2 regions of the Mycobacterium sp. pUA109 genome follow, and region 2 is predicted to be linked to the other one. Evidence: riboswitches for the same ligand, from Rfam matches in the RefSeq annotation. Region 2 holds a riboswitch; the other holds the start of a gene.
The links. A riboswitch is a leader RNA that binds a small molecule or an ion and turns the genes downstream of it on or off. The one in region 2 is predicted to bind cobalamin.
Positions count from the first base shown of each region.

Region 1: linked by a shared signal. The riboswitch ahead of metE (5-methyltetrahydropteroyltriglutamate--homocysteine S-methyltransferase) and the one ahead of ACAG26_RS01000 (PPE domain-containing protein) in region 2 are both predicted to bind cobalamin.

Region 1 covers NZ_JBGGKS010000013.1:70,010-74,421, reverse strand. The annotation lists gene metE (5-methyltetrahydropteroyltriglutamate--homocysteine S-methyltransferase) at 1-2,176, opposite strand, end outside; cobalamin riboswitch at 2,314-2,502, opposite strand; gene ACAG26_RS16110 (SDR family oxidoreductase) at 2,580-3,230, opposite strand; gene ACAG26_RS16105 (maleylpyruvate isomerase family mycothiol-dependent enzyme) at 3,400-4,038, opposite strand; gene ACAG26_RS16100 (mycofactocin-coupled SDR family oxidoreductase) at 4,342-4,412, opposite strand, start outside.
Region 2 covers NZ_JBGGKS010000001.1:193,707-198,118, forward strand. The annotation lists gene ACAG26_RS00995 (exodeoxyribonuclease III) at 1-830, opposite strand, end outside; gene ACAG26_RS01000 (PPE domain-containing protein) at 842-2,572, opposite strand; cobalamin riboswitch at 2,668-2,827, opposite strand; gene ACAG26_RS01005 (aminotransferase class I/II-fold pyridoxal phosphate-dependent enzyme) at 2,881-4,203, opposite strand; gene ACAG26_RS01010 (pyridoxamine 5'-phosphate oxidase family protein) at 4,245-4,412, shown strand, end outside.

The DNA of each region.
Region 1 (4,412 bases), on a different contig from region 2:
GGTTGACCCACAGCCGCTGGGCGGGCACCGCCCGCAGTGCGGCGTGCAGCGAGTCGGCCATCTCGGCGGTGCTGGGCACCCGCGGCGAGTGGATGTCGTACACCCCCGGTCCGACGCTGTTGGAGAACCCGATCGCGTTCAGGTCGTCGAGCACCTCCATGTGCGAGCGGGCCGCCTCGATCGAGGTGACGTCGGCGTCCAGGTCGGCGATCGCGCCGATCACCTCACCGAACTCCGAGTAGCACAGGTGGGTGTGGATCTGCGTGGAGTCCGCCACCCCGGAGGTGGCCAGCCGGAACGCGCCGACCGCCCAGGTCAGGTAGGCCTGCTTGTCGGCGTTGCGCAGCGGCAACAGCTCACGCAGCGCTGGCTCGTCGACCTGGATCACCCCGATACCGGCCTGCTGCAGGTCCACCGTCTCGTCGCGGATCGCCAGCGCCACCTGGTTGGCGGTGTCGGCCAGCGGTTGGTCGTCGCGGACGAACGACCAGGCCAGGATGGTGACCGGCCCGGTCAGCATGCCCTTGACCGGCTTGTCGGTCAGCGACTGAGCGTAGGTGGCCCACTCGACGGTCATCGGGTGCGGGCGGGCGACGTCGCCGTAGAGGATCGGCGGGCGCACACACCGGCTGCCGTAGGACTGCACCCAGCCGTTGGCGGTGGCGAAGAAGCCGTCCAGCTGCTCGGCGAAGTACTGCACCATGTCGTTGCGTTCCGGCTCACCGTGTACCAGCACGTCGAGGCCGAGTTGCTCCTGCAGCTTGATCACGTCGGCGATCTCGGCCTGCATCCGGCGGGTGTATTCGGCCTGGTCGATCTCACCGGCGGTCAGCGCGGCGCGCGCCTTGCGGATGTCGGTGGTCTGCGGGAACGACCCGATCGTGGTGGTGGGCAGCGGCGGCAGGTGCAGCCGGGCGTCCTGGGCCTCGCGCCGGGCCGCCGCCGAGCCGCGCTGCGAACCGGCGGCGGTGATGGTGTCGATGCGGGCGCGGACCTGCTCATTGCGCAGCCGAGGATCGCTGGACCGTGACGCCACCGCGGCCGCCGAGGCCGCGATCTCGTCGGCGACCGCGTCACGGCCGTCGCGCAGCGCCCGCGCCAGGGCCACCACTTCGGTGACCTTCTCGGCGCCGAACGCCAGCCAGCTGCGCAGGTTGTCGTCCAGGCCGGTTTCGGCGGCCAGGGTGTAGGGCACATGCAGCGTCGAGCACGACGTAGAGACAGCCACCGTCGCGGCTGACCCGAGCAGGCTGGCCAGCTTGCTCAGCGCCGACTCCAGGTCCGTGCGCCAAATGTTGCGTCCGTCGACGACACCGGCGACCAGGGTCTTGCCGGCCAGTTCGGGCACCGCGGCGACCGCGGTGTCCGGGCCGTAGACCAGGTCGACGCCGATCGCCTCGACCGGGGTGCGGGCCAGCGCGGGCAACGCAGCGCCGGGGTCGCCGAAGTAGGTGGCGACAAACAGCGCGGGCCGCTTGGTCACCGATCCCAGCGCCGTGTAGACCCGCTCCGCCAGCGCGGGCGCATCGGCGGCGATGTCGGTCACCAGCACCGGCTCGTCCAGCTGGACCCACTCCGCGCCGGCCGCGGCGAGCAGCCCCAGCAGTTCGGTGTAGAGCGGGATCAGCTCGTCGAGCCGTTCGATCGGTGCACCCGCACCGCCCACCGCCTTGCTCAACAGCAGGAAGGTAACCGGGCCAATGACCACCGGGCGGGCGGGAACGCCCAGCTCCAGGGCTTCTTTGAGCTCACCGACCACCTTGGCCGGGTTCAGGCCGAACCGGGTGTCCGGTCCGATCTCGGGAACGATGTAGTGATAGTTGGTGTCGAACCACTTCGTCATCTCCAGCGGGGCGATCTCATCGGTGCCCCGCGCGGCGGCGAAATAGCGGTCCAGCTCGTCGGCGACACCGGCGACCCGGTCGGGCAGCGCGCCGAGCAGCACCGCGGTGTCCAGCATCTGGTCGTAGTAGGAGAAGGTGTTCACCGGTACCGAGTCCAGTCCGGCGTCGGCCAGCGCGGACCAGGTGTCGCGGCGCAGGGTGGCGGCGATGTCCTGCAGGTCACCCTGGGTGATGCGGCCGGCCCAATAGCGCTCGGTGGCACGTTTGAGTTCGCGGTTGGGGCCGATACGCGGGGAGCCGGTAACGGTGGCGGTAAATGGTTGAGCGGTCACAAGGTCGTCCTTCACTCGCGGGTGTGGTCACCGCCGACGGACGCGCAGCCGATCCGGTCGCGGGGCGCCTGCCGACACAACACCTGCAACCGGGACGGCCATACGCCCATTCCACGAGGCGATGAGCCGCCGGGCGCGGCGCGCCCGGCGCAGCTGGCAGGTCTTCGGACTCACAGGCGCGCACCCGGATGGGTGCCCCTACTGGCCGTCGCTTCCCAGTCTGTTGACCAGTGCCGTTGACGGCGGTCGTTCCTGCATACCGCTGCGGGACAGTCCCGGATTCCCACCGGGTTCCCTCTCGCGACGCCTACGCTTCGCTCGATGCCCACCCCGCCGATACGACGGGGTCAGCAGACCAGCTGTGCCGTCGAGATTACCGCCTGGCGGGCTCCGCCCCCAACCGCTACCCGGCCGCGAGCGCCTCGGCGATGGGCTGCTCACCGTCGTTGAATTCGATGATGCGGCGAATCGTCGCATCGTCGGCCACGGCCGCCGCGGCCACCAGCGCAACGTTCTCCCGCGACACCTGTCCTTTGTCGGTGTCCGGGCCGACCGCGATGCGGCCGGTGCCCGGCTCCAGAGTCAGCCGACTGGGGCCTAGCACCGTCCAGTCCAGGTTGGATGCGCGCAGGTGCGCGTCGGCGGCGGCTTTGGCCTCGGCGTACGGGAAAAACGAATCACCCTCGGGCACCCCGTGATCGGACCCGGCGCCGAAGTAGGACACCATCACGAACCGGCGCACCCCGGCCTGGGCGGCGGCGTCGACGGTCCGGATGGCGGCATCGCGGTCGACGGCGTAGGTGCGCGCCGGATTACCGCCGCCGGCGCCGGCGGAAAACACCACCGCGTCGTGCCCGGTCAGCAGCTGGGCCAAGCCGTCGGTGTCCAACTGTTCGATATCGGCCACCACCGGGGTGGCGCCGGTCGCGGCGACATCTTGGGCGTGGTCGGGGTTGCGAAACACCGCACTTACCTGGTCGCCGCGCTCGGACAGGATGCGAGACAGAAGCAGGGCGACCTTGCCGTGGCCGCCGATAACGACGATGCGTGCCATACCTGCCGACGCTACCTGTCGCCAAGCGCCCCGGCGACCGTTGGCGGCGGGCGCCCGACTCGGGGGCGCCGAGTTCTACGCCGCGGCCACCGAGATGTGCTGCAAGTAATGAACGAGATCACCGATTCAGCGGTGATTATCGACGGGCGCCGTGTCGGTGTGTGGCGGTTTAATTTAGACCCAGCCGTCGGCGTAGCAACGGTAATCCGGGCCCTTCGAGTTCGTCAAGGAACGCGGTGCGGCCGGCAACTGTCATCATGAGGGCCGCCGCCGGTCCTTTTACGTTATTTCCCTTGCGCCAGGTTCGATCAATGTCGGTGGCGTGCAGAGAAATACCTCTCAGGAGCCCCAGCGGTACGAAACCGAACGGCCATGGGCCGGTCAGGAAGTCCAGTGCGAGCGTGGAGAGAACAGGATCGGGTGCAAATGGCAGGTCCAGCGGAATCCTGATGTCGCCGCCGTGAACCAGGATGTCAGCCAGGGGGTCGAGGGGACCGAATAGTGGCGGACTCAGCGGATAATCGGCGTGCCGTCGCAGGACGGAAGCAATCTCGTCCGCGTCTAACTGCGCACGGCGGCGGGCGAGGTCGTCGACGGCGCGCGCCATGCTCGCATGACGCAGGGCGGTGCCCATGAACACCCAAAAGCTATCGGTGAAAACGCTGACCACGTGGGCTGCTACGGTCTTGATGTCCCAGCCCGCGCATAAGCTGGGCGTGGCCAGTTGGGCGTCATCAAGGGTATCGAGCAGCTCTGCGATCTTTCGCCGCTCGTCGGCAACCGCGGCGAAGACGAATTCGCGGTCCATTGGCATTACCGGTCCTGCGAGTGTTCTGTGCTGGCAATGGCCTTTGCAGATCCAGGTGCAGGGCGCTTCCGCCGTCTATGGCGCCAATACAGCGGGCGGCCCATGCGCCGCCGGATAGCATTCGCCGCCGGCTGCCCGGATGGCGGTGATAACGGTCGGCCGGGGGTGCGCCCTTCTGGCGGGTGGCAGAACGGATCGACCCGCGGAGGCAGTGGACGCCCGAAGGCGACCTCGTGCGGAGCCGCCGATTCGTCGGGAGGGCGCTCAAGCTCCACCATCGGAGAATTCCTTGTCTGGCGCGCGCTACCTGCCCGGGCCGTTGGGCCACTTGAGCAGTGAGCCCGCATCGACGCGGATCTGCTGTCCGGTGATGT
Region 2 (4,412 bases):
GGTCCGATCTTGTCACGCCCGTATTCGACGGTGACCGGCGCGTGGTCCGACCAGCGCAACGCGTAGGCGTCGGCGCGTTCCACCCGGGCGGCCCGCACCCGCGCGGCGAGCCGCCGATTGGCCAGCTGGTAGTCGATGCGCCAGCCGGCGTCGTTGTCGAAGGCCCGTCCCCGCCACGACCACCAGGAGTAGGGCCCGGCGGTATCGGGGTGCAGGTGGCGCACCACGTCCACCCAGCCGTCGGCGAGCAGGTCGCTCAGCCATTGCCGCTCGCTGGGCAAGAAACCCGACTTTTTGACGTTGCCCTTCCAGTTCTTGATGTCGTTTTCTGTGTGCGCGATATTCCAGTCGCCGCACACCACCACGTCGCGGCGTTGCCGGGACAGCGCGGCCATGCGGGCGGCCAGCCCCGCCATGAAGCGCTCCTTCTCCGCCTGGTGCGGGGTGTCGGCCTCGCCGGTGTGCACATAGACGCTGGCGATGGTCAGGCCGCCGTCGGCGGTGTCGATGTCGGCTTCCAGGTAGCGGCCGTGGGCGGCGAACTCGTCGGCGGTCGGTAACCCGATCCGGATCGCGGTGAACGGTTGGCGGCTCAGCACCGCGACCCCGTTACGCCCCTTGCGGTGGGCGTCGGCCGAGGCCACCGACCAGCCGTCGGCCAGCGCGGGGGCCAGCGCCGCCGCCAGTTGGTCGTCGTCGGCGCGGGTCTCCTGCAGGCAGATGAGGTCGGCGCGGGTCTGGCCCAGCCAGGCCAGCAGGCCCAGGTTGTCCGCCGACCGCTGCTTGACCGCCGCGCGGATGCCGTTGACGTTGATGGTGCTGATGATCACGGGGCACGACCTTAGTCAATGCCGTCGCCCCAGGTGCTCGGCATCATCGGCGCCGCCGCGTCGCCGCCGAACGCGTCTGCGGCCAACGTGGTCAAACCCGCAGGAGCCGCGGCGGCCTGCCGCGCCGCGGTGCCGGTGAAACCCAGCGGTCCCGCCCCGGCGGCGGAGGCGGTCACCCGCGGCGGACCGTCGAGTTCCTGGTCCAAATCCATGTACTCGTGGCCCCGGCCCAGCATTGCGGCCTTGGCGCGCCGGCGACGACGGCGCCCCTGCTGCTCGGGTTCGTCGGCGGCGGCGGCGGCCGTGGCCGCCGTGTCGGGTTCCGGCGCCTTCTTCTTCGCCCGCGCACTGGCGCTGGCCTGGGCCGCCATGCCCATGTTGGCCAGCATGTAGGAGTACAACGGCGGCGGCCCGGCCGGGGTGGGCGGCGGCCCGGGCGGCGGCGGTGCGGCCGGGGCGGGGGCGGGGGTTGACGCCGGGGCCGGTGCGGGAGCCGGCGAGGGCGTGGGCACCGGGGTCGGGGCGGGCACGGTGAGCACCACCGGCGTCGCGGGCGGCGGCGCGGCCGGCGGCAGCACCGGCGCGACCGCCACCGGGGCCAGCTTCGCCAACGCGCCCAGCCCCAGGCCGCCGAGCAGCGCCGGCGGGGCCAGCAGCGTCGAGCTGGCCGCCAGTGTCGCGATCAGGGGCACCAGCACCGTCTGCTGGATCAGGTAATGCAGCAGCTGGACGGTGTTGCCGATCGTGGACCCGATCATCTCCACGGTGGCCAGCGGCACGACGAGGACCAGCGCTTGGGGATTGAACACCGCGGTGTACAGGATCGCCAGCATGTCGTCGACGATGACGATGCCGGTGAACGCGGCGAAGGACCCCGGGTCCAGCGGCACCGACAAGATGTAGGCGATGTTGGCCGGGTTCAGATAGCTCAGCGGGTTGCCGGTAAACCCCAGCCACGACCCGGGTACGCCCGGAGGCGGCAGCCACGACGCCCCGCCGCCGGAAGTGAGCCAATTGAAAAAGCCCTGGAACGGATCGGTGATATCGGTGAAGCCGATCTGGTTGAAGAAGTCCAGTAGCTCCTGATACATCGGGAAGTCGCCGGTGTTGGGATAGGGCGGCTGCTGGAAAAGGCCTTCCAGATAGCTCTGCAGGTCTTCAAACCAGGAGGGCGGTGACGAGGACGACGCGTCGGTGGTGTCGGCTTTCATGATCGTCGGCGCCGCGGTGCTGTCCGGGGCGGCCGCCAACGTCGTGCTGGCCACCCCGTCGTAGCCGCTCATCACGCTGGCCGCCTGAATCCACATCCGCACATAGTCGGCCTCGTTCAACGCGATCGGAATCGTGTTGATGCCAAAGAAGTTCGTGCCCACCAACGCCGCATGGGTGGCGTGGTTGGCGCCCAGCTCCGCCAACGTCGGCATCCCCGCCAGCGCGGCGGTGTAGGCCGCGGCCACCGTCTCGTGCTGGGCGGCCCGCGCCGCGCTATCGGCGCTTTGCTGCAGCAGCCACGCCAGATACGGCGCGTGCGCGGCCAGATACGTCTCGGCCGTCGGGCCCTCCCACGCCCCGGCCTGCACCGACCCCAACAGCGCGGTCAGCTCGTCGGCGGTCTCGGCGTATTCAGTGCTCAGCGACGTCCACGCCCCCGCCGCCGCCAACAACGGCGCCGCGCCGGGACCGCTGGACAGCAACGCCGACCACACTTCCGGCGGCGAGGCCAGCCACAGCGGCGCGGTCACCGGAAGCCGTCCGCGATCGAACCCGACGCTGCGGCGGCCATCCACGAGGTACGTGACACGGGTGATCGTCAGCTCTCTCGGGGTACACCGCCCCGGGTCACAGGACGCGATGACGCCAGTATCCTGGCTCTCGGATCACCGCTCGCCTCGCCTTCCAGCTCGCGCCGTGGCTGATGAGGGTCGCTCCCCGATGACAGTGGCGGGACCGCGCCGGAATCGCACCGGCTTCCTGCAACGTCATCGCCTTACCCGCGAGATTATTGCACGGCGCTAATACGTTCCCGCGGCGAATCGGCCACGCCGACCCGTCACACGCTGGCGCGGCCGGTGCCGTGCGCGGCGTCGACGACGGCGTCGGCCAGGGAGTCGATGTCGGCGGGGTCGAGTGTGGCGATGGTGATCCGGATGCCCGGCGGGGTGCCGATCCGGAACCGGCTGCCGGGCGCCGCCGCCCAGCCCGCCGCCAACAGCCGTGTCAGCGCGGTGGTTTCGTCGGGCACCGGGATCCACACGTTGAGCCCGGATCGGCCGTGCGCCGCCAGGCCGCGGTCGGTCAGTGCCGCGCGCAGACGGACGCGGTTGGCGGTGTAGGCGGCTTCGGCCCGTGCGACCAGTCGCCGCGCGGCGGCGTCGCGCCACAACCCGACGGCCAGCTGCTGCAGCAGGTGGCTGACCCAGCCCGGGCCCAGCCGCAGCCGGCCGTGCACCCGCTCGATGGTGCGCTGGTCACCGGCCACCAGCGCCAGCCGCAGATCCGGCCCCAGCGCCTTGGCCACCGAGCGGACGAACGCCCAGTGCCGCGTCGCCCCGGCCAGCGGCTGCAGCGGCACCCCGGCGATGCCGGCGCAGTGATCATCCTCGACGACCAGGACCTCGCGGGTCGACGCGGCCAACACGCTGCGCAACGCGTCCGCCCGCGCCGCGGAAACCGCGGCGCCGGTCGGGTTTTGCGCGCGGCTGGTCATCACCACCGCCCGGGCGCCGCGGCCCAGCGCCCGGGCCAGGTCGGCGGGCCGCGGCCCGTCGTCGTCGACGCCGACCGGTTCCGGTGAAAGACCCAGTGCGCCCAGCAAATCCAACAGGTTGGCCCAGCCCGGGTCCTCGACGGCCACCCGGTCGCCGGGGTGCAGGTGGGCGGCGAGTACCCGCTCGATTCCGTCCAGGGCACCCGAGGTCACCGCCAGGTGCTCGGCCCGCACACCGTCGGCGCCCAGGCTGGTTTGGGCATAGTCGGCCAATTCCGGCGCGATCGGCGGCTGGCCGTACAGCACCGGCGTGGCGGGCAGCGGCGGCCGGGCGGTCGCGATGGGCAGCAGCCCCGGGTGCGGGTTGCCGGTCGACAGGTCCCGTACCCCGGCCGGGATGGCCAGCCCGCGCAGCGACCGCGGGGTGGTCGCCGGCCGGTCCCGCACCCGGGTGCCGCGCCGCCCCGCGGTCTCCACGGCCCCGCGGTGGCGCAGCAGGCGGTAGGCGGCGGCCACGGTGTTGGGGTTGACGCCCAGCTGGGCGGCCAGTTCCCGGATCGGCGGGAGCGCGGCGCCGGGGGGCAGCGCCCCCGCGGAGATGCCCTCTTCGATATCGGCGGAAATGGCCTCGGCACTGGTGCCGCTGATCCTGTACTGTACTGGCACGAAGTTAATTCTGTACTAGTACGAAGGCAAAGGCAACTGAGATGACGTACTCGCCGACCCCCCGGACCACGCCCACCCGGTACCGGGAGCGGGCGCGCTACGACCGCGGCACCGTGCACGGCATCATCGACGAGGCGGTGATCTGCCACCTGGGCTACCTCAACGGCGAACGCCCGGTGGTGCTGCCCACCACCCACGCCCGCCGCGAC